One region of the Solibaculum intestinale genome, then DNA from elsewhere that is predicted to be linked to it. Evidence: predicted binding sites of a transcription regulator. Region 1 holds the regulator's gene; each other region holds the start of a gene.
The links. The regulator LexA, encoded in region 1, represses DNA repair genes until DNA is damaged. The targets are predictions, from matches to a motif close to CNAACANNTGTTNG.
Positions count from the first base shown of each region.

Region 1 (6,666 bases):
ATTCGGCGTGACGCTGATAGCGGGAAGCATCTGCGCGGCGGTGGCGAAGGACGAAATCGTTGACTTTTTTAAGGGGCGCTACATCACGGCGGAGGGAAAGCCGGTGGAGGACTATCAGGACCGCAAAAGCGCGGCGCTTGCGGGCATTGAAAAGGTCGAGATTTCTTCCAATGCCGGCGAACTCAATGTGATTCTCACCGACGACCCCCAGCTTTCCGCAGAATACAAGCAGAGCGGAGCCTCACGCAAGCCGGAGCTGATGGTGGAGCGGGACGGCGATACCCTGTCGGTCTATGTGGACGAGCGCTTCCAATGGTTCAACTTCGGTGCCTGGGAGCGCAAGCTGACGGTATATCTGCCCAAAGCCTACGCCCGGGATCTGGACATCAAGGTAAACGCGGGCAGCGCCAGGGTGGAGGCTCTGTCGGGTCTGGACGAGGTGAATCTGACCCTCAACGCCGGTTCTCTTTCCTGCGAAGGGGTGCAGGCCCTGGAGCTGGACCTGAAGGTCAACGCCGGAACCATGCAGGTAAACGGCATTGTGGGCGGTTTTGACGGCGACGTAAACGCCGGAAAGCTGATTGCCAACGTGACCAGCCTGATAAGAGACATCGAAGTAGAGGTTAGCGCGGGCAATGCGGACGTGACCATTCCTTCTGACGCCTCCGCCGTGGTCAACCTGCACGCCAGCGCCGGCAGCATCTCCTCCGACTTTGACCTTAATTCCTATAACAATGCCGCCAAGAAGGACATCAATGGCGTTTTGGGAAGCGGCCAGTATAAGATTGAAGGCAAGGTATCCGCCGGCGGCCTAGCGCTGCGGCAGGGGCCCGCCTCCAACTAACGGCGTGTTTCAGCTTTCATTGCTTTCATATAAATGAGCCTTCGTATTTATACAGAAAAAGGCCCCGGCATTGACGCCGGGGCCTTTCTTTATAAAATCAATAGCGCACCAGATAGCGGTCCAGCTCCCACGGAGTGACCCGGGTGGTGTACTCGTACCATTCGTGCAGCTTATGCTCCACGTACTTGTTGTAGATATGCTCGCCCAGAGTATCCCGTACCAGCTGATCCTGAGTCATATCCCGGATGGCATGCTTGAGGGAATCGGGCAGGCTGCGAACATTCTTTTCCTCCAGCTCCTTCTTGCTCATGAGGAAAATGTTCCCGTCAATGGCAGGAGGAGGCGTGAGTCCCCGTTCTATGCCGTCGAGACCCGCCGCCAGGCACAAAGCCAGCACCAGATAGGGGTTTGCCGCCGGGTCGGGATTGCGAAGCTCAATACGGGTTCCTATGCCGCGGGAGGCGGGAATGCGAATGAGTGGGCTGCGGTTGGAAGCGGACCAGGCAATATAAACCGGCGCTTCAAAACCGGGTACCAGCCGCTTATATGAGTTGACCAAGGGATTGGTGACCGCGGTCATGCCGGTGATGTGTTCCATCAGGCCGGCGATAAAGCCGTAGGCTTCCTTGCTCAGGCCGTTTTCCCCGTTGGGATCGTCAAAGACGTTCCTGCCGTCCTTTTGCAGGGACATGTTGATGTGCATCCCGGAGCCCGCCTCGCCAAAGAGGGGCTTGGGCATAAAGGTGGCGTGCAGCTTGTGCTGCATGGCCACCGACTTGACCACCAGCTTAAAGGTCATGATATCGTCCGCCGCGCGCAGGGCGTGGTCGTACTTGAAGTCGATTTCGTGCTGGCCGTTGGCCACCTCGTGATGGGAGGCTTCGATTTCAAAGCCCATGTCCTCCAGAACCAGGCAAATGTCCCGCCGGGCGTATTCCCCCAGGTCGATGGGGCCTAATTCAAAATAACCGCCTTTGTCGTTGGTGTCGGTGGTGGGCTGGCCGTCCTCATCGGTTTTAAAAAGGAAAAATTCACATTCCGGGCCAACATTGAACGTGTAGCCCATCTTAGCCGCCCGATCGAGCACCGAGCGCAGCACGCTTCTCGGGTCGCCGGCAAAGGGCTTCCCGTCGGGACGGTACACGTCGCAGATGAGGCGGGCGGTGCGGCCCGGCGCATCCATCCACGGGAAGATCACAAAGCTGTCCAGGTCCGGCACCAGGTACATATCGGATTCCTCGATGCGCACGAAGCCTTCGATGGACGAACCGTCAAACATGCATTTGTTGTCCAGCGCTTTTTCCAGCTGGCTTGTGGTAATCGCAATATTTTTCAGCGAACCGGTAATGTCGGTAAACTGCAGGCGGATGAAACGGATTTTTTCCTCCGTGCAGATACGCATGATGTCTTCCCTGGTGTATTTGATCACAGTTTGGCCTCCTTTTTTTCCTTGCAAGAGGATCCGCTCCTCCTGAAAACACCGCCGTCAGGCCTTTGCTCGTACCGTGTCCGGCGCCTTTTGCATTGTTACACATTATAGCATTGATCCGGCTGCCGTTCAAGCTCTTATTTTGCCCCAAAGAAGACCGATTCACCCTGGAAGGATTGGTAAAATCCGCTGACGAAATGGGGCGTATAAAGAAGATGGCACACGTACACATTAAGGAAAGGAGGTGTGTCACGGATGAAAAAAGACCCGAAAAAATCCGCAAAGCCGGAAAAGCTGACCGGCGCTTTCTATTACCAGGCCATCACCCATCCCGATTCCCGCGATGAGGAAACCAACATGGCCATTCCAAATGAGGACCACGTGATTCAGAACAAAAACTGGGTAGACAGCAACCACAAATAAATCCGCCATCAAACCGCCGTTTCCGCGCCCATCCCTTGACGGCACGGACAACACGACAAAACGCACCCGGCCGCAAATGCTGCAGACGGATGCGTTTTCTCTTTTTTGGATTACGGCTCGTAATACCGGATGCAGGAGACGACCTTTCCCAGAATCGCCACATGGTCGGTAATAATGGGCTCCATGGCAGGGTTCTCCGGCTGAAGGCGGTAGTGCCCGTTTTCCTTGTAGAACCGCTTGCAGGTGGCCTCGTCGTCAATAAGAACCACCACGATCTCGCCGTTCTTGGCGGTAGGGGTGCGCTCCACCACGATGATGTCCCCATCCAAAATCCCGGCGCCGATCATGCTTTCTCCCATGACCCGCAGGGCGAACAGCTCACTCGCTCGCTTGAGGCGGCTGGTAAAGGGCAAATAATCTTCCACATTCTCCACCGCCAGAATCGGCTGGCCGGCAGTAACCCGACCGAGGACCGGGATAAACCGGGCGCTTTCCCCAACAATGCGGATGGAACGATTGAGCCCCTCGTCCCGGCTGATGTACCCGGCGTTCTCCAACGCCTTAAGGTGGTAATGCACCGTAGACGTGGAGCGGATGCCGGTGGCCGTACAGATTTCCCGCACGGAAGGGGGAACCCCGTCCGTCTGGATACGCTCGCGGAGAAAATTATAAATCCTCGCCTGGGCCTCGCTGATTTCCTTCATCGCCTGCTCCTCCTATCATCCCGCAATCCCACCCAGCATGAGGGCCATCCCCCTGCCGAACAGCTTTGCGATGACACGCTGGTTTTACCGGTTTTATTCTACCATACAAATTTGAAAATTGCAAACAAACGTTCCTTTTGTATGAATATTTTTCACAAAATGCACTGCCATATATTGTTTTAAGATTATTCATATCGATTTCATATCTCGGCAAAAGAACCTGATTATAATCTAAATGTACCCCGAAGAGAAACGGAGCCGCACCGTTCGCGTGGGTACATATACCCTCCTCAAAGCACCCCTCAAGCTAAAGAAAGAAAAACCGGGTCCGAAATGGACCCGGTTTTTCTTTTATTTTCTTTGCGCACCCGATACGAGCGGCGCACAACGGCAGGCAGGGAAAGAAAGCCTTCCTATGCAAAAGCCTGCGCCGTTTCGCAAGTATTCCAGCCTGTCCTCGCGGCAATCGGAAGTCCCGGTTGGCCCCGCTTTGGCGAGGCGGCTGTAACTGCCTTGCCAGCCTGCGGTATCGCCATTTTAAGGCCAGCGGATATGTATCTCTTGTCACGGAATGTATTTTCGCACTCGAAACTCGGTTCCCGCCGTCTCTGCCAGGACCCGGCATTTCTCGATTTCCTCTTTGCCGATGGTGTCCACCACCGAGAGCACCACCCGCGGCACATACGCTTTTGCTTCCTTTGCAAACTGCAAAAGAGCCGGATGGGCTTTGAGGCCGAACTTCGGGTGGCAAATCCGGTCGTAATCCTCGGGAGTGGCGCTGTTGAGGCTGATGGAAAGTACGTCCACCAGACCCTTTAGCTGTGGCGCCGTTTTTCGCCCGTGAATCAAGTCGGACAGGCCGTTGGTATTGACGCGGATTTTAAGCGACGGATGCCGCTCCTTGAGCGCACGGCTGACTGCACACAGCTCGTCGATTCGCTCGAGAGGCTCGCCGTACCCGCAGAACACCAGTTCCTTGTACCGGCTCAAATCCCGCTTCTCAATGTCCTCGATGATTTCCTGAACACTCGGCTCCCGATCGAGCCACAGGCTCTCGGCAGTGCCGTAGCTGGAGCCGTGAGTGCGCACGCAGAACTCACAGGCATTGGGGCAGCGGTTGGTGATGTTCACGTACAGGGAATTGCCCACTTCATAGGTAATGGTCATAACTGTCTCTCACTCTCTGTCATGTAAAGTAACGAGGATTCCGGGATATCAAAAAGCGCGCAGGTGTTTTTCCGGCACTGGTCCACAAGCGTCTGCGCGTCCATTCCCCGCTCTGCCGCAATTTTCTGCGCCGTAAGCGGGATGAACGTGGAATCGTTTCGTTTGCCGCGGAAAGGGACCGGCGTCATATACGGGCAGTCGGTTTCCAGAAGGAGCCGGTCGAGAGGCACTTCCCTGGCCACCTCCACCGGCACCCGGGCATTTTTGAAGGTGACAGCGCCGCCAAGACCGATGTACATACCCAACGCCACTGTTTCCCTCATCAGTTCCACGCTGCCGGAAAAGCAGTGCATCACGCCCTTGGGACGGGCTTTTCGCAAAATTTCCATCATGTCCCCATGGGCTTCCCGGTCGTGTAAAATCACTGGGAGGCCGCAGTCCTTAGCAAGGGCAAGCTGCTTGATCAGCAGCTGCTTTTGCAGGTCTCTTGGAGAAAAGTCATAGTGATAGTCAAGGCCGATTTCGCCCACGGCCACCACCTTGGGATTTTCGATCAGGGCACAAAGCTGCTCGTACCAGTCCGCCGGGGCCTTTGCCGCCTCGTGGGGATGAATGCCCGCTGCGGCAAACACAAAAGGATACTTCTGCGCAAGCGCGATGCTTTCTAGGGCGGTAGGCAGGTCGGACGCGCAGTTGATTACTCCGCAGATGCCCTGCTTTGGCAGGCTCTGCAGCAGAGCATCCCGGTCCTCCCGGAAGGCCTCATCGTCATAATGGGCGTGGGAATCAAAAATGCCATACATAGGAACCCTCCTTTGGGTTTGATGACAACAGGGCGGGAAAGCAAATTGCTTTCCCGCCGTTTTTCATTTCTTCGGCTTTCCCGGTTCGAAATTGGTTCAAAATAAGCAGGCTGGGGCAGACGCAAAAACGCTCTTGCTTTTACCGGCTTTCCTCATCTGCAAACCCGGTTTTCTCTTACCGGATTTTGGCGCCTGCGGGCACCGCATCGTCCAAAAAGACCACCCGTACATCGTCCTCAGCCGCATCTGCCGCCAAAATCATACCGCAGCTTTCCACGCCGCGCAGCTTGGCGGGTTTTAAGTTCGCCACCAGGATGACGGTCTTGCCCACCAGATCATCGGGCCGGTACCATTTGGCGATGCCGGAAACCACCTGCCGGATGCCTTCCCCGTCGTCGAGCTCCAGACGCAGAAGCTTGTCGGACTTTTTGACCGGTTCGCAAAGCTTAATTTTCGCCGCGCGCAGCTCGACCTTCGCAAAGTCCTCAATGCCGATGAGCGTGGCGATCCCTTGGGGCTTTTCTTCCTGTTTCGGGGCCTTCTCCGCTTTCTTTTCCACCGTGTGGCCGGCGGCGTCCAGGCCCGTGAGCTTTTCCAATTCCGCAAGCTCTTTTTTCATATCAATGCGGGGGAAAAGGGCGGCACCCTTCTTCACCGTCAAATCCTCCGGCAGCAAGCCCCATACGGCTGTCTCCTGCCACTTGGCGTCCGCCCCCGACAGGCCCAGGCCTTCCAAAATCACCGGCGTGGTGGAAGGCATAAACGGGGCAATGAGGATGGCGCTGATGCGGATGCATTCCGCCAGATTATAGAGCACCGTAGCCAGGCGGGGCGTTTTCGCCTCGTCCTTGGCCAAGGCCCAGGGCATGGTCTCGTCGATGTACTTATTGGTTCTCGAAATCAGCTTCCATATTTCCGCAAGGGCACTGGAGAACTGCATGTTGTCCAGATATTTCTCCGCGTTTTCCTTGGTGGCCTTGGCAAGGGAAATCAGGTCCTCGTCAATGGGCTGGGCCTCCCGCTCTGTGGGAAGCGTCCCGGCAAAATACTTTTCGATCATCGCCTGGGTGCGGGATACCAGGTTTCCAAGGTCGTTGGCCAAGTCGGAATTGATGCGGCTGACCAGGGCTTCGTTGGTAAAGTTGCCGTCCGACCCGAAGGGGATTTCCCGCAAAAGGAAATAGCGGATGGCGTCCACCCCGTACCGCTCGCACAGGACCACAGGGTCCACCACATTCCCCTTGGACTTGCTCATCTTGCCCCCGCCGATGACCAGCCAGCCGTGGCCGAACACCT
Region 1 covers NZ_JBBMFD010000014.1:17,140-23,805, reverse strand. The annotation lists gene WMO26_RS08715 (DUF4097 family beta strand repeat-containing protein) at 1-844, shown strand, start outside; gene glnA (type I glutamate--ammonia ligase) at 942-2,273, opposite strand; gene WMO26_RS08705 (CDIF630_02480 family spore surface protein) at 2,529-2,696, shown strand; gene lexA (transcriptional repressor LexA) at 2,807-3,400, opposite strand; gene WMO26_RS08695 (TIGR04100 family radical SAM protein) at 3,965-4,567, opposite strand; gene WMO26_RS08690 (TatD family hydrolase) at 4,564-5,370, opposite strand; gene metG (methionine--tRNA ligase) at 5,546-6,666, opposite strand, start outside.

Region 2 (4,322 bases), on a different contig from region 1:
TGAAAATCGAAAGCCCGCCGGAACTGTTCACGGGTGATTATAGCTGTTATCTGTATCAGGGCCGGGAGGGTGAGGAGCCGATCCTCGTCATAGCGCCCCACAAGGGCCGTATTCCATCGGCGCTCTGGCTGGCCGTCCAGCACAAGCTGTCACAAAACACCACGTTTCAAAATGGCCGCAAATGCCATAATACATGGCTGGCCGGGAAAATCAAATGCGGCTGTTGCGGATATGCCCTCACGAGCCAGAACGCGGCTAACGGCGTTACATACCTGCATTGTAAACAACGCTCGGAAAATAAAGGCTGTCAAGGTGCGGGTACTCTGACAAAGCAAGTGCTTGAACAAGCCGTGTATGCGGAAATGGTTAAGAAAATGCGGGTGTTCCAAACTCTGAAAGGCGGCAAAACAGAAAGCTATAATCCGAAACTGACCGCCGCCCGCGCCGCGCTTGCTAAAACGGAAAGCGAGATTGAAAAACTGCTTGATACGCTTTCCGGCGCAAACCCCACCTTGCTACAATATGCAAACAGCCGGATCGAGGAATTGGACGGGCAACGGCAAGTCCAGGCAAAACTGGTGGCCGACCTTACCGCTAATTCCGTTTCGTCCTCTCAGGTTGAAAGCATATCCGGCTATCTGCGGGACTGGGAGTCTGTTGACTTTGACGACAAGCGCCGGGTGCTTGACACTCTTGTTTCACAAGTGCGGGCCACGAGTGAGCAAGTCGTGATACATTGGAAACTCTGATTTTTTCTCACTTTGCATTATACCATTGTCAAATACCTGTACCCGATCAAAAATGAGAATTCTGGGTTCAGAATAGAACCGTTTTACTTTTTGCATAGTGATTTTTTGAGTTTTACTTCCTGGTGTCCCATTTTGGTAAAAGAGGGAAAGCCCTGAAAAATGGCTTAAATGCTGGATTTATGAAATGAAAAAAGAGGTCAAATTTGGATTATCTCATTTTTGAGTTCCAAATTTCGACCTCTGTTCACATGGTGCGGATAACAGGACTTGAACCTGCATGAGCTTGCGCTCATTAGAACCTGAATCTAACGCGTCTGCCAATTCCGCCATATCCGCCTATTTATTTTCCGCCTCGGAATTTCGAGTGCCTGATTATTATATCGTAGCAGCATATACTTGTCAACCCCTAATTCGAAAAAATTATCCAGTTTTTTATCTTTGGATTCTTTCCCTTTGCAGTACCGACGGGGTTTTGCTGTAGCCGTTCCTGCCCAGAAGGGAGGCGCGCACCAAGGCCCCTCTTCCATATCTTGCGCGCAGCCGGTCGGCGTCGCCTGCAAGCCGCTCGAGCCGTTCTTCCCGGGCGGTCTCTTGAAAAAAGGAAAGCTGCCAGACGGTACCATCTTCCACCAGATCGTAGCCCCGCACTCCAACTGAACGCACCGTTCGCCCTCTTTCCCAGCGCCAGTGCCGGGAAAAAAGACGCATGGCCGCACGGGCCAGCTCCAGTGCGTTGCGGGTAGGCGCCGTAAGCTTTGCCTGGTGCCCTACGGTGGTCAGCATATCGTCCCGGATGTCCACCGCGATGGCGCCGGCCAGCAAACCCTGCTCCCGCAGGCGGCGGGAAACGTTCTCACAAAGGAGCAGGAACATGGAAAAGACCGCCTGGTCGTCGGCCAAGTCCGCGCTTTCAGTCATGGAGTTGCCCACCGACTTGACCGGCTCCTCCTCCCCTTCTCTTCGCACCGGCGACGCATCCCATCCGTTGGCCGTCTGCCAGAGCCGGCCGCCGCACTTGCCTAGCAGCCTTTTTAAGGAGTCGAGAGAAGCGTTCGCCAGGTCCCCCAAGGTAAAGATCCCGGCGCCGGCCAGCCGTTTGGCGGTGGCAGGGCCGATCCCGATCATCTGCGAACAGGAAAGCGGCCAGACCTTCTCTTTGAAATCCGCCCTTTCAATTACCGTCAGGCCGTCCGGCTTCTTTAAATCGCTGCCAAGCTTGGCAAAGGGCTTATTGAAGCTGACCCCCACCGAAATGGTCAGCCCTGTCTCCTCGCGTACACGCCGGCGCAGCTTTTCCCCGATTTCTTTGCCTGTGCCAAACAAGCGGCGGCTGCCGGTCACGTCCAGCCAGGCCTCATCCATCCCGAAAGGCTCCACCTGATCGGTATATTCCCCGTAGATGCCCTGCACCAGCCTGGAAAAGTAGATGTACCGCTCATAATGGGGCTCGCATATGACTAAGTGGGGACACTGGCGTTTGGCCTGCCATATCGTCTGGGCGGTCCTGATGCCGTACTTCTTCGCTTCCTCGCTTTTCGCCAGCACAATGCCGTGCCGGTCCTCCACGCTGCCACAGACCGCCACCGCCCTGCCCCGCAGCTCGGGATAGTCCCGGCTCTCCACCGAATAGAAGAAATTATTCAAATCACAATGCAAAATGGCCCGTTCCAACTATATCCGCCTCTTTATCGAACATATATTCTATTTGTTATTTTAATATAGAACGTATGTTTTGTAAAGCGAAAACAATTCCCATTTCTCGTGATTACCCGCGCGGGCTTCCTTAGAAATGCTATCCTTCCTCTATGACGGTTTTCTCCTGTGAGCGATTTTCCCGGGGAATACGGAAGGCGCGAGCCGTTTTCGCAAAAAATCCGGGCGGTCCATTTCACCGCCCGGATTTTTTCCTGCGCGCTTATTCGTCCTTGCCCTGAATCAGGTCCCAGTAGGCCTTGGCGGCCTGCTCGGTCTTATTGTCCCCAAACTGGTAATAGCGGGTCCCCTGCAGCTCGTCGGGGAGATACTGCTGCTTGAGCCAGTGATTGGGATACTCATGGGGATAGCGGTAGGTAAGCCCGCGGCCAAGCTTTTTGGCGCCTTCGTAGCCGGTTCCCCGCAGGTAAGCCGGGATATCCCCGGTCTTTCCCGCTTTCACGTCCGCCATGGCGGCGTTGATGCCGTTGTAGGCGGAGTTGGACTTTGGCGCGGTGCAAACCAGCACCACCGCGTCGGCCAGCGGAATGCGCGCTTCCGGCAGGCCCACCATCATGGCCGCGTCGATACAGGCCTTGACCACGGCGATACCCATGGGATAGGCAAGCCCCATATCCTCACAGGCGCATACCATCAGCCGCCGGCAGGCGCTGGGCAGGTCTCCCGCTTCCAGCAGCCGCGCCAGATAGTGAAGCGCCGCGTCCGGGTCCGACCCGCGCAAGGACTTCTGGTAAGCGGAGAGAATGTCGTAATGGGAGTCGTCCTCCCGGTCGTAACGCATGGCGCTGCGCTGAGAGAGCTGGCTCGCCTGCTCGAGGGTAATGCGCCGCGTCCCCTCCCCGGCCGAAGCGGAAAGGACGCATAGCTCCACCGCATTGATGGCCTTGCGCACGTCCCCGCCGCAGGAGGCGGCAATGTGGGCCACCGCCTCATCCTCCGCCTGGATTTCTTCACCCGACTCTTCCTCCAAAAACCGCACCGCCCGGCGGACCGCCTGTTCGATCTCCCCGGCGGATACGGGCTTGAATTCAAACACCGTCGAGCGGCTCAAAATGGCGTTGTACACATAAAAATAGGGGTTTTCGGTAGTGGAGGCGATGAGGGTGATGCGGCCGTTTTCAATATGCTCAAGAAGGGTCTGCTGCTGCTTTTTGTTGAAGTACTGGATTTCGTCCAGGTACAGCAGGATCCCGTTCGGCGCGGCCAGGGTATCCACCTCTCCCACCAGCGCCTTGATGTCGGCGGTGGAAGCGGTAGTGGCGTTCATCTTATGCAAAGTGCGGTTGGTGGTGCGGGCGATAACCGACGCCACGGTGGTCTTGCCCACGCCGGAGGGACCATAAAAAATCAGGTTGGGAAGCTGGCCCGATTCGATGATCCGACGAAGCACCTTACCCTTTCCTAGCAGATGCGTTTGACCTACCACGTCGTCCAGGGTCGTCGGACGCATCCGGTCCGCCAGAGGCGCTTTCATACTGCCACATCCTTTTCGTCAAATTGCTTTCTTGTTATTTTACCACAAGTGAAGCAGGATGGACAGGACCCGTACAACTTTTTGGGTCTTTGTCCCGTATTTATAAAAAGGGCCGCTTTTATTCGCCGCCGCTGCAACCTCCGTGCCCGCCTTTCCGGCAGCCTTGGTATTTTGGCATCGTATAACGGGCCGGCTCGGCCCGTTATACGATGCCAAAACCGCTCTACATAGTCCTGCTCCTCCTTTGGAAGATGCCTTTGATAAAATTCGGCAAGGCCTTGGGTATCATGGAGCAGCTCTTTGGAGCGCGGCTGATGACGCCCTTCTTATAAGCGCTATATGTAAAGCAAAGCAGAAAGCAAGGCGTAACTTAGTCCCATAAATCC
Region 2 covers NZ_JBBMFD010000023.1:35,452-39,773, forward strand. The annotation lists gene WMO26_RS11170 (recombinase family protein) at 1-749, shown strand, start outside; tRNA gene WMO26_RS11175 (tRNA-Leu) at 999-1,085, opposite strand; gene dinB (DNA polymerase IV) at 1,182-2,420, opposite strand; gene WMO26_RS11185 (replication-associated recombination protein A) at 2,665-3,936, opposite strand.
Region 2: dinB (DNA polymerase IV) is a predicted target of LexA. The motif match lies at 2,470-2,483, and genes of this name have one in related genera.

Region 3 (6,666 bases), on a different contig from region 1:
TGATCAACGATATTTTGGACATGAGCCGGATTGAAAATGGAAAAATGCAAATCGCAAGCGAACCTTTTTCCGTCAAAAGCATGCTCACAGAAATGGAAAGCATGATGAAGACGGAAGCGGAAAACAGGAAGTTGCGATTCCAGGTTAAGCAGACGATTCACAGCGAATGGGTAATGGGTGACCAGACCCGGCTGCGCCAGGTAATTCTGAACTTGCTTTCCAACGCCTTTAAGTTTACGCCGGCCGGAGGAACGGTGACGCTGTCTGCCGTGGAAGACACCGCCCCGCAAGGGGATGCGCGCGTTACCTTCCAGGTGGCGGATACCGGCGTAGGAATTGCACCAAAAGACCAGAAACGAATTTTTGAAAGCTTCGAACAAGTAGGTTCCCATGACTCCAAAAGCCAGGGAACCGGTCTGGGTCTTGCGATCAGCAGCAATATCGTCCATCTAATGGGCGGGGAACTGAAGCTCAACAGCAAGCCGGGGGAGGGGAGCGTGTTTTCATTTTCCATTACGCTTTCTCAGGCGGATCCTGCTCCCGCCGCTTGTGATCAATCTGTTCCTAACGATGCGCTTGTATTGCAGGGCATTCGAATACTGCTTGCGGAGGACAATGATCTCAACGCAGAGATCGCCATCGAATTGCTCAAAGTACAGGGGGCGCAGGTGGTTCGTGTGAACGATGGAAAAGCCGCTCTGGATGCCGTTGAGACAAGCAAACCGGAAACCTTCCAGGCCATTTTGATGGATATCCGGATGCCCCAGATGAACGGGCTGGAGGCTGCCCGCCGGATCCGTTCGTTATCTCGTCCGGACGCGCGGACGATCCCGATTATCGCCATGACGGCGAACGCGTTCCAGGAGGACGTACAAGCGGCGCTGGAGGCGGGTATGACCGGATTCGTGCCAAAGCCCATTGATGTAAACCAGCTGTACCGGGAATTGCACAATGCCATTATGCACAATAAGCAAAAGAATCCATGATCTTTGAATTTGGAAAAGCACAAAGGCCGCCTCTTAAAAGAGACGGCCTTTGTGCTACCAGGATCGACGACTTTATTCCTCCAGGGGCAGATTCTGAAACGCCTGAACAGGAGCTTGGCAGGCACCATTTTTGCATAGATACCATGCCGCCCCATGTTCCGGTATCGGATAGCCGGCCGTAAAGGGGGCGCATTTGGCGAGGGCTTGGGCATTTTCCCTTGTCTTCACCAGAATGTACAGGCCGTCCGCCGGATGTGTCATGAGATATTGCCGAAGTTCTTCCGGGACGCCTTTGTCTTTCACACAGATCAGCTCCCGATGGGGGTACAAGGCATCCGCCAGCGCAAGCAGGGAAAAGCTGTGTCCGGCCGGATAGCGTTCGATTTCTCCTGCCAGAAACGTAAACTGGCGGTCGGCCGCCTCCTGCCAGAACGGATCACCGGTCAATCCTGCAAGCCGCTGCAGCACCATAGCGGCCACCGCGTTTCCCGAGGGGATTGCACCGTCATAGGTTTCTTTCGGGCGGGCGATGAGCGGCTCGGCATCGGCGGCGGTGATGTAATATCCGCCGTGCTCTTTGTCTTCAAAAAGCTCCATCATCTGCCGCGCCCGCAAAAGCGCCTGCTCCAGGTCGCGCACCGAAAAGGTCAGGCGGTATAGCTCGGTCATGGCCAGGGCGTAAACCGCGTAGTCCTCCAGCTGTCCGTCGTGGGCGGCTTCCCCGTCACGCCACCGCAGATACAGCCGGTTTCGCTCGTCCGTCATGCTTTTCTCAAGGAACCGGACCGCTTTCACCGCCGCATTGCCGCAGGCTTCCTCTCCAAGGACCTGGCCGGCCTTCGCAAGGGCAAGGATAGCCCATGCGTTCCAGCTGAGCAGCACCTTGTCGTCCTTATGAAGACGGGTACGGTTTAAGCGGTATTGGAGGAGTTTTTGCAGCCGCTTGTCATCGGCCGAAAGAGGGGGTTTTGTCTGCCCAATCCGGTTGGGGATGCTTTTTCCTTCGAAATTCCCGCCTTCGGCAATTCCATAAAGCCGGCAGACTTCTTTGCCGTCCTTTTCTCCCAAAACCGATTGTACCTCATCCGGCGTAAAAACATAGTATTTGCCCTCCACGCCATCGCTGTCCGCGTCCTGCCCGCAGTAGAAGCCGCCCCTCGGATCGGTCAGCTCCCGGAGGATATAGCCGGCTGTCCGGCGGGCCGTGTCTGCGTACGCTTCCTTTCCTGTCGCCTGGTAGGCATACAGATACGATAGAAGCAGCAGGGCGTTGTCGTAGAGCATTTTTTCAAAGTGCGGGGCCAGCCATGTTTCATCGGTGGAGTACCGGGAAAACCCGCCGCCGAACTGGTCATGAATGCCGCCGCGGGCCATTGCCTGCAACGTGGTTTCGGCCATATTGAGAGCGTTTGGCTGCTGTTCCAACTTGGCATAGCGCATCAAAAAGAGCAGGTTGTGAGGAGTTGGAAATTTTGGCGCCGGACCAAAGCCGCCCCATATTCGGTCAAATTGGCTGTGAAAGAGCCGATATGCCTTGTGCAACAGCTCTCGGCCGGGTTCCTGCCTGCCGGTTGGCTGGCCCTGTCCGATGGCTGCCGTAATCTGATCCCCGGCCTCCAACAGCTGCTCCCGGTCGGTTTTCCAGAGAAAGGCCACCCGTTTGAGAAGTTCCATGAGCCCCGGCTGCCCATAACGGCGGCGCTTTGGAAAATACGTGCCCGCAAAAAACGGCTTCTGCTCCGGGGTCATCATAACCGTAAGCGGCCAGCCGCCCGAGCCGGTCAGCGCCTGACAAACCGCCATGTAAACAGCGTCAATGTCCGGCCGTTCTTCCCGGTCTACCTTCATGGAGACGAAGTCCCGGTTGAGCAGGTCCGCCACCTCAGTATCCTCAAAGGATTCGTGGGCCATCACATGGCACCAGTGGCAGGTGGAGTAGCCGATGCTTAAAAAGACTGGTTTGTCCTCGTTCCTTGCCTTCTGGAAGGCTTCTTTGCCCCAGGGAAACCAATCCACGGGGTTATCCGCGTGCTGAAGCAGATAAGGAGATTTTTGCGTGTGTAACTGGTTCATTCGCATTCCTCTTTTTGTTTTATTATACTCTATAGTGTTTCTCAAAAAAGAAGCCTCTATTACATGGCAGTTTTGATCGGCCGGATTTTTGCAGAAATTGCGGCGAAAAAAAGATGCGATTTCCAGCAAATAAAAGGGCCGGCGTGGCCGAAATATGCTATAATTTATCGGTTGACATCCAAGGGGTTCTGGTGTAGAATGAACATCAGAACATTCGTTCTTATTTGTTGGAAACAAACGCGGAAAACCATGGACAAATCGAGACACAAAGCGGATTATGTTGGAAATGCCGAGCTTTATACATGGAGAATTTGCCTATGAACGATCAATTTCAATTGGTATCCCAATACAAACCCACCGGTGACCAGCCGCAGGCGATCGCAAAGCTGGTGGAAGGCATTCAAAGAGGGGATAAGGAGCAGGCCCTGCTGGGCGTAACGGGCTCCGGCAAAACCTTTACCATGGCGAATATCATCGCACAAGTGCAAAAGCCGACCTTGGTTCTGGCTCATAACAAAACCTTGGCCGCCCAGCTTTGCACCGAATTTCGGGAGTTTTTTCCCACTTCGTCCGTGGAATATTTTGTTTCGTATTATGATTATTATCAGCCGGAAGCCTACATTCCGTCTACCGATACCTATATTGAAAAGGATTCCGCCATCAACGACGAAATTGACAAGCTGCGCCATTCTGCTACCTCCGCTTTGTCTGAGCGGCGGGACGTAATTATCGTCGCATCTGTTTCCTGCATTTACAGCTTGGGCGACCCGATTGATTACCGTAACATGGTTATTTCCCTGCGCCCAGGCATGCAAAAGAGCCGGGACGAGCTGCTTGATAAGCTCATTGACATCCAGTATGAGCGAAACGACATCAATTTTGTCCGCAACAAGTTTCGGGTGCGGGGAGACGTAGTGGAGATTTTCCCCGCTTATTCGGATGAGACAGTAATCCGGGTGGAGTTCTTTGGGGATGAAATTGAACGCCTGAGTGAAATCAACCCTTTGACCGGAGAGCTCAAAGGGTTTCTCGGCCACACGGCCATCTATCCGGCTTCTCATTATATCGTGCCGCCTGAAAAAATTGAACGGGCGGTTGGCGATCTGGAAAAGGAGCTGGAAGACCAGCTGCGTTTCTTCCGGGAGAACGGCAAGCTTCTGGAAGCCCAGCGCATTGAGCAGCGTACCCGGTACGACATCGAGCTGCTGCGGGAAATCGGATTTTGCAAGGGGATTGAGAACTATTCGAGGGTGTTGTCGGGTCGGCCGGCGGGCAGCGCTCCTTTTACGCTGCTCGATTATTTTCCGGAGGACTATCTGCTGTTTGTGGACGAGTCCCACGTGACCATCCCCCAGGTGCGGGGCATGTATGCGGGGGACCGGGCGCGCAAGAAAACCTTGATTGACTACGGGTTCCGCCTGCCCTCCGCTTACGACAACCGGCCCCTCAACTTTGACGAGTTTTATGAACGTGTCAACCAGGTGGTGTTCGTCAGCGCGACTCCCGGTCCGTTTGAACGGGAGAAGAGCGCCCAGATCGTCGAGCAGGTCATCCGCCCCACTGGTCTTTTGGATCCGGAAGTCATCGTTAAGCCCACCGAAGGGCAGATCGACGATCTCTATACCGAAATCGTGGCCCGGGCCGCCCGGCAGGAGCGGGTGCTGGTAACGACACTGACCAAGAAAATGGCGGAGGACCTAACCACGTACTTCGAAAACATGGGGGTCAAGGTGCGCTATATGCACCACGACATCGACACCATCGAGCGTATGGAAATTTTGCGGGACCTGCGTCTGGGCGAATTCGACGTGCTGGTGGGCATTAACCTTTTGCGGGAAGGCCTGGACATCCCGGAGGTTTCCCTGGTGGCCATTCTGGACGCGGACAAGGAAGGGTTTCTGCGGTCGGAAACGTCGCTGATCCAGACCATCGGCCGGGCGGCGCGCAACGCCGAGGGCCAGGTCATCATGTACGCCGATTCGGTGACCCCGTCCATGGAACGGGCGCTGACCGAAACAGCTAGACGTCGGGAAATCCAGATGGCATACAATGAGGCGCATGGAATTGTCCCGAAAACCATTGTCAAGAAGGTATCGGATATCATTGAAATCACCCCGAAGGACAAGTCCGCTTCCAGCGGCAAAAAGGCGGGCGGCAAGCGCCTGACCAAGGCCGAGCGCCAGAAAATGATCGAGCAGCTCACCAAGGAAATGAAGGCAGCCGCCAAGCTTCTGGAGTTTGAACATGCGGCTTTCCTGCGGGACAAAATCAAACAGCTGGAATCGGGCAAATGATAAGGACAGAGTGGAGGTCTTTCTTTGGCTAAGGATCAATTGTACATCAAGGGTGCGCGGGAGCACAATTTAAAAAATGTGGACCTGACGGTGCCCAGAGACAAGCTTGTGGTGTTTACGGGGCTTTCCGGTTCGGGAAAGTCCTCCCTGGCGTTTGACACCATTTACGCCGAGGGGCAGCGGCGGTATGTGGAATCCCTTTCTTCTTACGCCCGGCAGTTTCTGGGGCAGATGGAAAAGCCCGACGTGGACTTAATCGAGGGCCTTTCGCCCGCCATTTCCATCGACCAAAAGACCACCTCGAAAAATCCCCGTTCCACGGTGGGAACGGTCACCGAAATTTACGATTACCTGCGCCTTTTGTATGCCCGCATCGGCATTCCCCACTGTACCGTGTGCGGCCGGGAGATCGTGCAGCAGACGGTGGATCAGATTGTGGACCAGGTGATGGCGCTGCCGGAGGAGAGCCGGATTCAAATTCTGGCGCCGGTGGTCAAAGGCCGCAAGGGAGAGCATGTCAAGCAGTTCGAAGCGGCGCGCAAGTCGGGTTATGTCCGGGTACGGGTGGACGGGAATCTGTACGACCTGTCCGAGCCCATCCAGCTGGAAAAGAACAAGAAGCACACCATCGAGATCGTGGTGGACCGGCTGGTGATCAAGCCGGAGATTCGGGGCCGGCTGGCCGATTCGGTGGAAACGGCCACGGCGCTTTCCGGCGGAATTGCGGTGGTGGACGTGATCGGCGGGGACGAATTGACCTTTTCGCAGAATTATGCCTGCCCGGAGCACGGCGTCAGCGTGGACGAGCTGACGCCCCGCATGTTTTCCTTCAATAACCCCTACGGAGCCTGCCCCACCTGTACCGGCATGGGTATTTTTATGAAGGTGGACCCGGACCTGGTGATCCCGGATAAGAGCAAATCCATCCGTGGCGGCGCCATCAAGGCCTCCGGTTGGGGCAATGCCGACGGGGGCACCATTTCCCAGATGTATTTCGAGGGCCTTGCCGCCCATTATGGCTTTTCGCTGGATACGCCGGTCAAAGACCTGCCGAAGAACGTTCTCGATGTGATCTTCTACGGCACCAAAGGCGAAAAGATTAAAATGACTCGAGTCAGCGAGTATGGCTCGGGAACCTATTACGCCACGTTTGAAGGAATCCTCAACAACCTGGAGCGCCGGTACCGGGAGACCAACAGTTCCTGGGCCAAAGAGGAAATTGAGGGCTTTATGAGCGCCCGTCCCTGTCCGGACTGCCATGGCCAGCGGCTGCGTCCGGAATCTCTGGCGGTAACGGTCGGCGGAGTCAACAT
Region 3 covers NZ_JBBMFD010000001.1:220,919-227,584, forward strand. The annotation lists gene WMO26_RS01000 (ATP-binding protein) at 1-986, shown strand, start outside; gene WMO26_RS01005 (thioredoxin domain-containing protein) at 1,059-3,059, opposite strand; gene uvrB (excinuclease ABC subunit UvrB) at 3,377-5,353, shown strand; gene uvrA (excinuclease ABC subunit UvrA) at 5,378-6,666, shown strand, end outside.
Region 3: uvrB (excinuclease ABC subunit UvrB) is a predicted target of LexA. The motif match lies at 3,267-3,280, and genes of this name have one in related genera.

Region 4 (6,666 bases), on a different contig from region 1:
GTACCGGGCGCTTCGCTGCAAAATGAAATTATATTGACGGCAATTTCGCATAAACTTAGAAAAACCGGCATCCCAGTGGGCCGGCGGACTTTGGGGATTTCATCCCTGAAAAAAGAAAGCGGGACGAAGTTTCTGGAATAGCTCCCGCCGTTCTCGGTGCAAATAAGGCTAAAAAATCGAATAAATTAACCAATTAATGTAAGATATATTAATTTTATAAGACTCCTATCTCTGATTCAATTGACAAAATAATCAAATTTCACTTTTGATTTTTAGCATAAATGTCTGAGCAAAAAATAAAAATATCTTTTTGTCCACCGCTAAAAAGGACGGATTTTCGGTTTCGCCCGGTACGGCTATAAGGCGGGATGCCCAGTCAAAAGCAGCTGGCCAGCTTTCCTGTCCATCCTTCCGCCGGACGCGCTCCGGCCGGGCCGTTCCTAGTAGGTCCACGTATTTTACGACGCATTCCGGTAACACTATTTTCCGCAACGGCATTAACTTTACTCCAAAAGGGATGTGACTGAATCTTGAATCTGACGCAAAATGAATATTCGAACATGACGGACAAGGCTTCGCCTCCGTCTAAATTTCTTCGCAATTCGATTTTAGCCTTTGTGGTGGGCGGCGCGATCTGCGTGATCGGCCAGGCGCTCATTAACCTGTGGTCCATGGTACTGCCCCTGGACGACGCGAAAATCGCCGCCTCCTGCTCCCTGATCTTCTTATCCGCGCTGTTTACGGCACTGGGCCTCTACTGCAAGCTGGCAACCTACGCGGGCGCGGGTACGCTGGTGCCTATCACCGGGTTTGCCAACTCCATTGCGGCGGCGGCCATCGAGTTCAAAAGCGAGGGGCTCATTCTGGGTACGGGCGTGAAAATGTTCATCATCGCGGGACCGGTGCTGGTATACGGCCCGGTGGCGGCGGTGCTTTACGGCATCCTCGCGTGGCTGCTGCGGCTGTTTGTATAGGAGGGGCGACACATGGCTTCAAGAGCGGGCAAACACACACTTATGATGCAGAATAAGCCCTGCATCTCCGGCTTTGCGGCGGTGGCGGGCAAAAAGGAAGGGGAAGGCCCCTTGGCCCGGCGGTTCGACAAGCTCTATGAGGACACCCACCTGGGCCAGACCACCTGGGAAAAGGCGGAGAGCACCATGCAGGGCGAGGTGGTAAACCTGGCCTTGGGCAAGGCGAACCTGACCGCGGGCGATTTGCAGCTGATTCTGGCGGGCGATCTTCTCAACCAGTGCATCAGCTCCACCTACGGGTTAAGGGAACTTAATGTGCCGATGCTGGGGCTGTTCGGCGCGTGCTCGACCATGGCCCTGTCCTTGGGGACGGGGGCGGTTCTGGTGGAGAGCGGCGCGGTGCAAAACTGCGCGGCGGTCACCTCCTCGCACTTTTGCACGGCGGAGCGGCAGTTCCGCTATCCGCTGGACTACGGCGGGCAGCGGGCCCCCACCTCCCAGTGGACGGCCACGGCGGCGGGCAGCACGGTGCTGACCCCCGGCGGGAACACAGGCGTTCCCAGTGTGCAGGCGGTGACCTTCGGCAAGATTGTGGACATGGGCATCACCGACATGAACAACATGGGCAGCGCCATGGCCGGCGCGGCGGCGGACACGATCACCACGTTCTTTACCGATACCGGCTTAACGCCGGGCAACTTCGACATGGTGCTCACCGGCGATTTGAGCCAGGTGGGAAGCGATCTGATGAACCAGATCCTGGTTCGAAACCAAATCGAGCTCAAGGAGAGACACGCCGACTGCGGCCTGCTCATTTACGACCGGGAAACCCAGGACGTGGCGGCGGGCGGCTCGGGCTGCGGCTGCTCGGCGGCGGTGCTGTGTTCGTATGTGCTACAGGAAATGCAGGCGGGGAATTTGAAGAACGTGCTGTTCGTGGGCACGGGGGCGCTCATGTCCCCCACCAGCGTGCAGCAGGGGGAAAGCATCCCCGGCATCGCGCACGCGGTGTGGATCACCGGCTGCTAGCCGCTTTCGGGAGGTGAAAGGATTATGGATATGTTTTTGGAATATTTGAAAGCCTTTCTGGTGGGCGGCGCTTTGTGCCTCATCGGGCAGCAGCTCATCGACCGCACGAAGCTGACCCCGGCGCGGATTCTGGTGGGCTACGTGGTGGCCGGCGTCATCCTGACCGCAGTGGGCCTGTACGGGCCGCTGGTGGAATGGGCGGGCGCGGGCGCGACGGTGCCCTTAAGCGGCTTCGGGTACCTGCTGGCGACGGGCGTGGAGGAAGGCATCCGGGAGCACGGGCTTCTGGGCGCGCTGACCGGCCCCTTTACGGCGGCGGCCGGTGGCGTTATGGCGGCGATTTTGTTCGGCCTGCTGGCGGGGCTTGTGGGAAAATCCCACGACAAGTCCTAACGAAAACGGAAAAAGGGCGGGGATTCCCGCCCTTTTCTTATGGGTCTGCCAGGTTTCGGATAGAGACATATTGTCTGCGGCTTTGCCAGCAAAGTAAAAAGGTTATCTCAATTGAGGTAACCTTTTTTTCAATGAAATCGGTTAAACTTACCTTGTTAAAGAATTTGGATGGTACTATTTTTCATACCACAAAATGATTACAATTTTGCACATTACCTTTTTCGAACATGCTCACTATAATAAAGAAAATCATTAAGAAAGGATGCAATGGCGATGGACGGCTTTCGAATTGAGGCAACCAAAGAGCGGATCGCATCCACCATCCGGTTCAGACAGGATTATTACGACCGGCTGATGCAACTGAGCTATCAATACAACGTTTCCTTCAACCAGCTGGTAAACCAATGCGTCGCCTTTGCACTCGAGCATCTGGAAGAAGCGAAGGGATTCCCCCATGGGTAAGCGGCGGCGTATTTTCACCCGCTAATTCCGAATATTTGTTCGAATTTCCTTGACTAGAACATATGTTTTATCGTATACTATCCTCATAAGGAGGGATCGTCTTGGATCTGTTCGACAAGCTCAAAATCCTCACCGACGGCGCCAAATACGACGTGGCCTGCACTTCCAGCGGCGTGGACCGGGAAAACGGGTCCCACGGTATGGGCAGCGCCGTGAGCTGCGGCATCTGCCACACCTTCTCGGCGGACGGGCGGTGCGTTTCCCTTCTGAAGGTGCTCATGACCAACTGCTGCATATTCGACTGCGCCTACTGTGTCAACCGGCGCAGCAACCCGGTTCCACGGGCAGCCTTCACGCCCCGGGAGCTTGCGGATTTGACCATGCAGTTCTACCGGCGAAACTACATTGAGGGGCTGTTTTTGAGCTCCGGCATCCGCAAAAGCCCGGACGATACGGTGGAGCAGTTTATCAAAACCGTTCAGATCCTGCGAAATGAATACCATTTTTACGGCTACATCCACGCGAAGGCCATCCCGGGCGCGGATCACGCGCTGCTTACGAGGCTCGGGCTGCTGGTGGACCGGATGAGCGTGAACATTGAGCTGCCCAGCGAAAAGAGCCTGTCCCTTCTGGCGCCGGACAAGTCGAAAACCTCCATCCTAAAGCCCATGGGGTTCATCACCGGCAAGCTTCAGGAAAACCGGCGGGATTTGGTGCAGTACCGGCACGCGCCGAAGTTCGCCCCTGCCGGGCAGAGTACGCAGATGATTGTGGGGGCCAGCGGGGAAACCGATTACCAGATTCTCTCTCTGAGCAGCGCTCTATATAAGAAGTATAAGCTCAAGCGGGTGTTTTTTTCGGCGTACATGCCGGTGTCCTCCAACCCCTTGCTGCCGGCGGCGGACACGCCCCCGCCTCTTTTGCGGGAGCACCGGCTTTACCAAGCCGACTGGCTCCTTCGTTTCTACGGCTTCGAGGCCCACGAACTGCTCGACGAGGCAAACCCCAGCTTTAACCCGCTTATCGACCCCAAGTGCAACTGGGCGCTGTCCCACATGGACCGGTTTCCGGTGGAGGTGGGGAAAGCAGACTACGAGGAGCTTTTGCGGGTGCCGGGCATTGGGGTCAACAGCGCGAAGCGGATTCTGGCGGCCCGGCGGGTAGGGCCTTTAAGCTACGAGGGGCTTAAGAAGATCGGGGTGGTGCTCAAGCGGGCGCAGTATTTCATCACGGTAAACGGCAAGCTCAACGACGGGCTTCGCATCACCCAAGACGGCATTCTGCGCAGCCTCATCTCCCAGCAGGGGGTGGAATACCTGCGGGGGCAGTCGGCCGAGCAGTACGAGCAGCTGAGCCTCTTTTCCCAGGGGCGTATCGGAGGAAGGGAGGCGGTGACATGTTTGCGGGCGGGGATGTAGTGTACGAGTACGACGGGACGCTGGACGGCTTTTTCTGCTGCGTGTTCGAAAGCTTTCGGCGCAAGGAGACGCCCGCTGATGTGCGGCCCTTTTGTTCGCCCCAGATGACCCTTTCCCCGGTGCGCTCCATTGAGACCGACTCTAAGAAGGCCGAACGGGTGCGGCGGGCCATCCCCAAGAAGCTGTCCTGGGAGGGGATGACCCTATTGGAGCACGCGTTTTTGACCTTTCTGGAGCAAAAGGAGCTTTTTATGCTCCGGTTTGTGCAGCTGGGGTTTGACATGGGCCCGAACGTGATGCGCCATTTGACGCACGACACGGTGGCGGCTCTTTTGAAGGCCCAGCGGCATCTTTACAACGAAAGCCACCGGTACAAGCAGTTTGTCCGCTTCTCGGTGTCCGGCAAGGTGCTCACCAGCGTCATCAAACCTTTAAACCAGGTGCTGCCTTTGATTGCCCCTCATTTTATCGACCGGTATCCGGAGGAGGCGTTCCTCATTTACGACGAGACCCACGGCATGGCCCTCGTCTACCGGCCGGGCCAGTGGGCCATTGTGCCGGTGGATTCCTTCGAGCGAAACGACCCGGACGAGGAAGAGCAAAAATACCGGGACCTGTGGTGCGAATACTATGACGCCATCGCCATTGAGGGGCGGTATAACCCCAAATGCCGTGTAAACCACATGCCGAAGCGGTACTGGGAGGAGATGACCGAGTTCTGCCGGGAGCGAAAGCCGGGGCTTCGGCGAAACGACGCGCCTTTGGCGGGGCGGCGGGCGCTGAATGGAGAATAACGCACAAAAATGCCTCCTTGCAGCTGCAAGAAGGCATTTTTTCATTTGATATAGCGGTTTTGCCGTTTGGGCGGGGTATTGCGCCGGCGGATGCCTTCGATGAGTGTGTCGATCAGCAAAGCGATAAGGATGCCCGCCGCGTAACAAATCAGGTCGCTGACTAAGAAGCCCTGGCCCAGCACCAGCCCTCCCAGGGTAGTGGCGCGCACAGAGTCAATCCAAGGCGCGTGATATATCTGGGAAAACTCAATCCCATAGGAAAAGACCAGAGCGCACAGGGATACGAGCCACACGGGTTTTCGCGCCAATAAGACGGCAAAAAGGAAGTAGACCATCATGGCCCAGATGGTGTCTCCCCCGTACTCGCCCAAAAACGCGGGCAGGTCTGCCCGGAAGGCCCGGGAAGCAAGCCCCAGCCCGATGCAGGCCGCCGCCAGGACGGCATATAGAATACGATTTCGTTTCATCGAAGAGTCCCCTTTCGTTTGCAGGGAGTATCATACCACGAAACCGCAGGTTTGGGAAGCGGGTGGTCACAAAACGTTCACAGAAAAAAGCTTGCAATTTCATGAATTTGGTATTATCATAGATTAGCACTCTATGATAATGAGTGCTAATTTTAAAATCAAAATGGCATTATTCGCCGGATAAAAAGAACCCATCGAAAGGAAGGACGTTTTCATGGAAGTCAAACAGTTTCAGGCGGAATCCAAGCGGCTCTTGGACCTGATGATTCACTCCATCTACACCCACAAGGAGATTTTCCTGCGCGAGCTCATTTCCAACGCCAGCGACGCCATTGATAAGCTCCATTACCGCTCTCTCACCGAGGAGAACGTAAAGGTGGACAGTGCTGCCTTTGAAATCCGCATTGACCTGGACAAGGAAGCCCGCACGCTGACCATTTCCGACAACGGCTGCGGCATGACCAAGGAAGAGCTGGAAAGCAACCTGGGCGTTATCGCCAAAAGCGGGTCCCTGGCCTTCAAGCAGGAAAACGAGGCCAAGGAGGACATTGACATCATCGGCCAGTTTGGCGTAGGCTTTTATTCGGCCTTCATGGTCAGCGACAAGGTGACGGTAATCAGCCGACCCTACGGGTCGGACACGGCTTATAAGTGGGAGTCCGAGGGGGCCGACGGGTATACCATCGAGGAATGCCAAAAAGATTCCTACGGCACGACGATTATCCTGCACATCCTGGAAAATCGGGAGGAGGAAGACTACGACGAGTATCTGGATTCCTACCGCATTCAGGGGATCGTCAAGAAGTATTCCGACTACATCCGCTACCCCATCAAAATGATGGTGGAGAAGAGCAGGCCCAAGGAGGGCAGCGAGGGCGAATACGAAACGTACACGGAAGAGGTAACGGTCAACAGCATGGTACCCATCTGGAGAAAAACCAAGGCAGAGGTCACCGAGGACGACTACAACCAGTTCTATAAGGAGAAGTTCTTCGACTTTACCGATCCCGCCCGGGTCATCCGTTCAAGCACCGAGGGTACGGCGACCTATACGGCCCTTCTTTTCATCCCGGCTCGCACGCCTTTCGACTATTATACCAAGGAATACGAAAAGGGGTTGCAGCTTTAC
Region 4 covers NZ_JBBMFD010000002.1:31,721-38,386, reverse strand. The annotation lists gene WMO26_RS02410 (SpoVA/SpoVAEb family sporulation membrane protein) at 531-974, shown strand; gene spoVAD (stage V sporulation protein AD) at 987-2,003, shown strand; gene WMO26_RS02400 (SpoVA/SpoVAEb family sporulation membrane protein) at 2,028-2,396, shown strand; gene WMO26_RS02395 (hypothetical protein) at 2,670-2,858, shown strand; gene WMO26_RS02390 (putative DNA modification/repair radical SAM protein) at 2,960-4,276, shown strand; gene WMO26_RS02385 (TIGR03915 family putative DNA repair protein) at 4,255-5,070, shown strand; gene WMO26_RS02380 (ribosomal maturation YjgA family protein) at 5,112-5,537, opposite strand; gene htpG (molecular chaperone HtpG) at 5,752-6,666, shown strand, end outside.
Region 4: WMO26_RS02390 (putative DNA modification/repair radical SAM protein) is a predicted target of LexA. The motif match lies at 2,914-2,927, and genes of this name have one in related genera.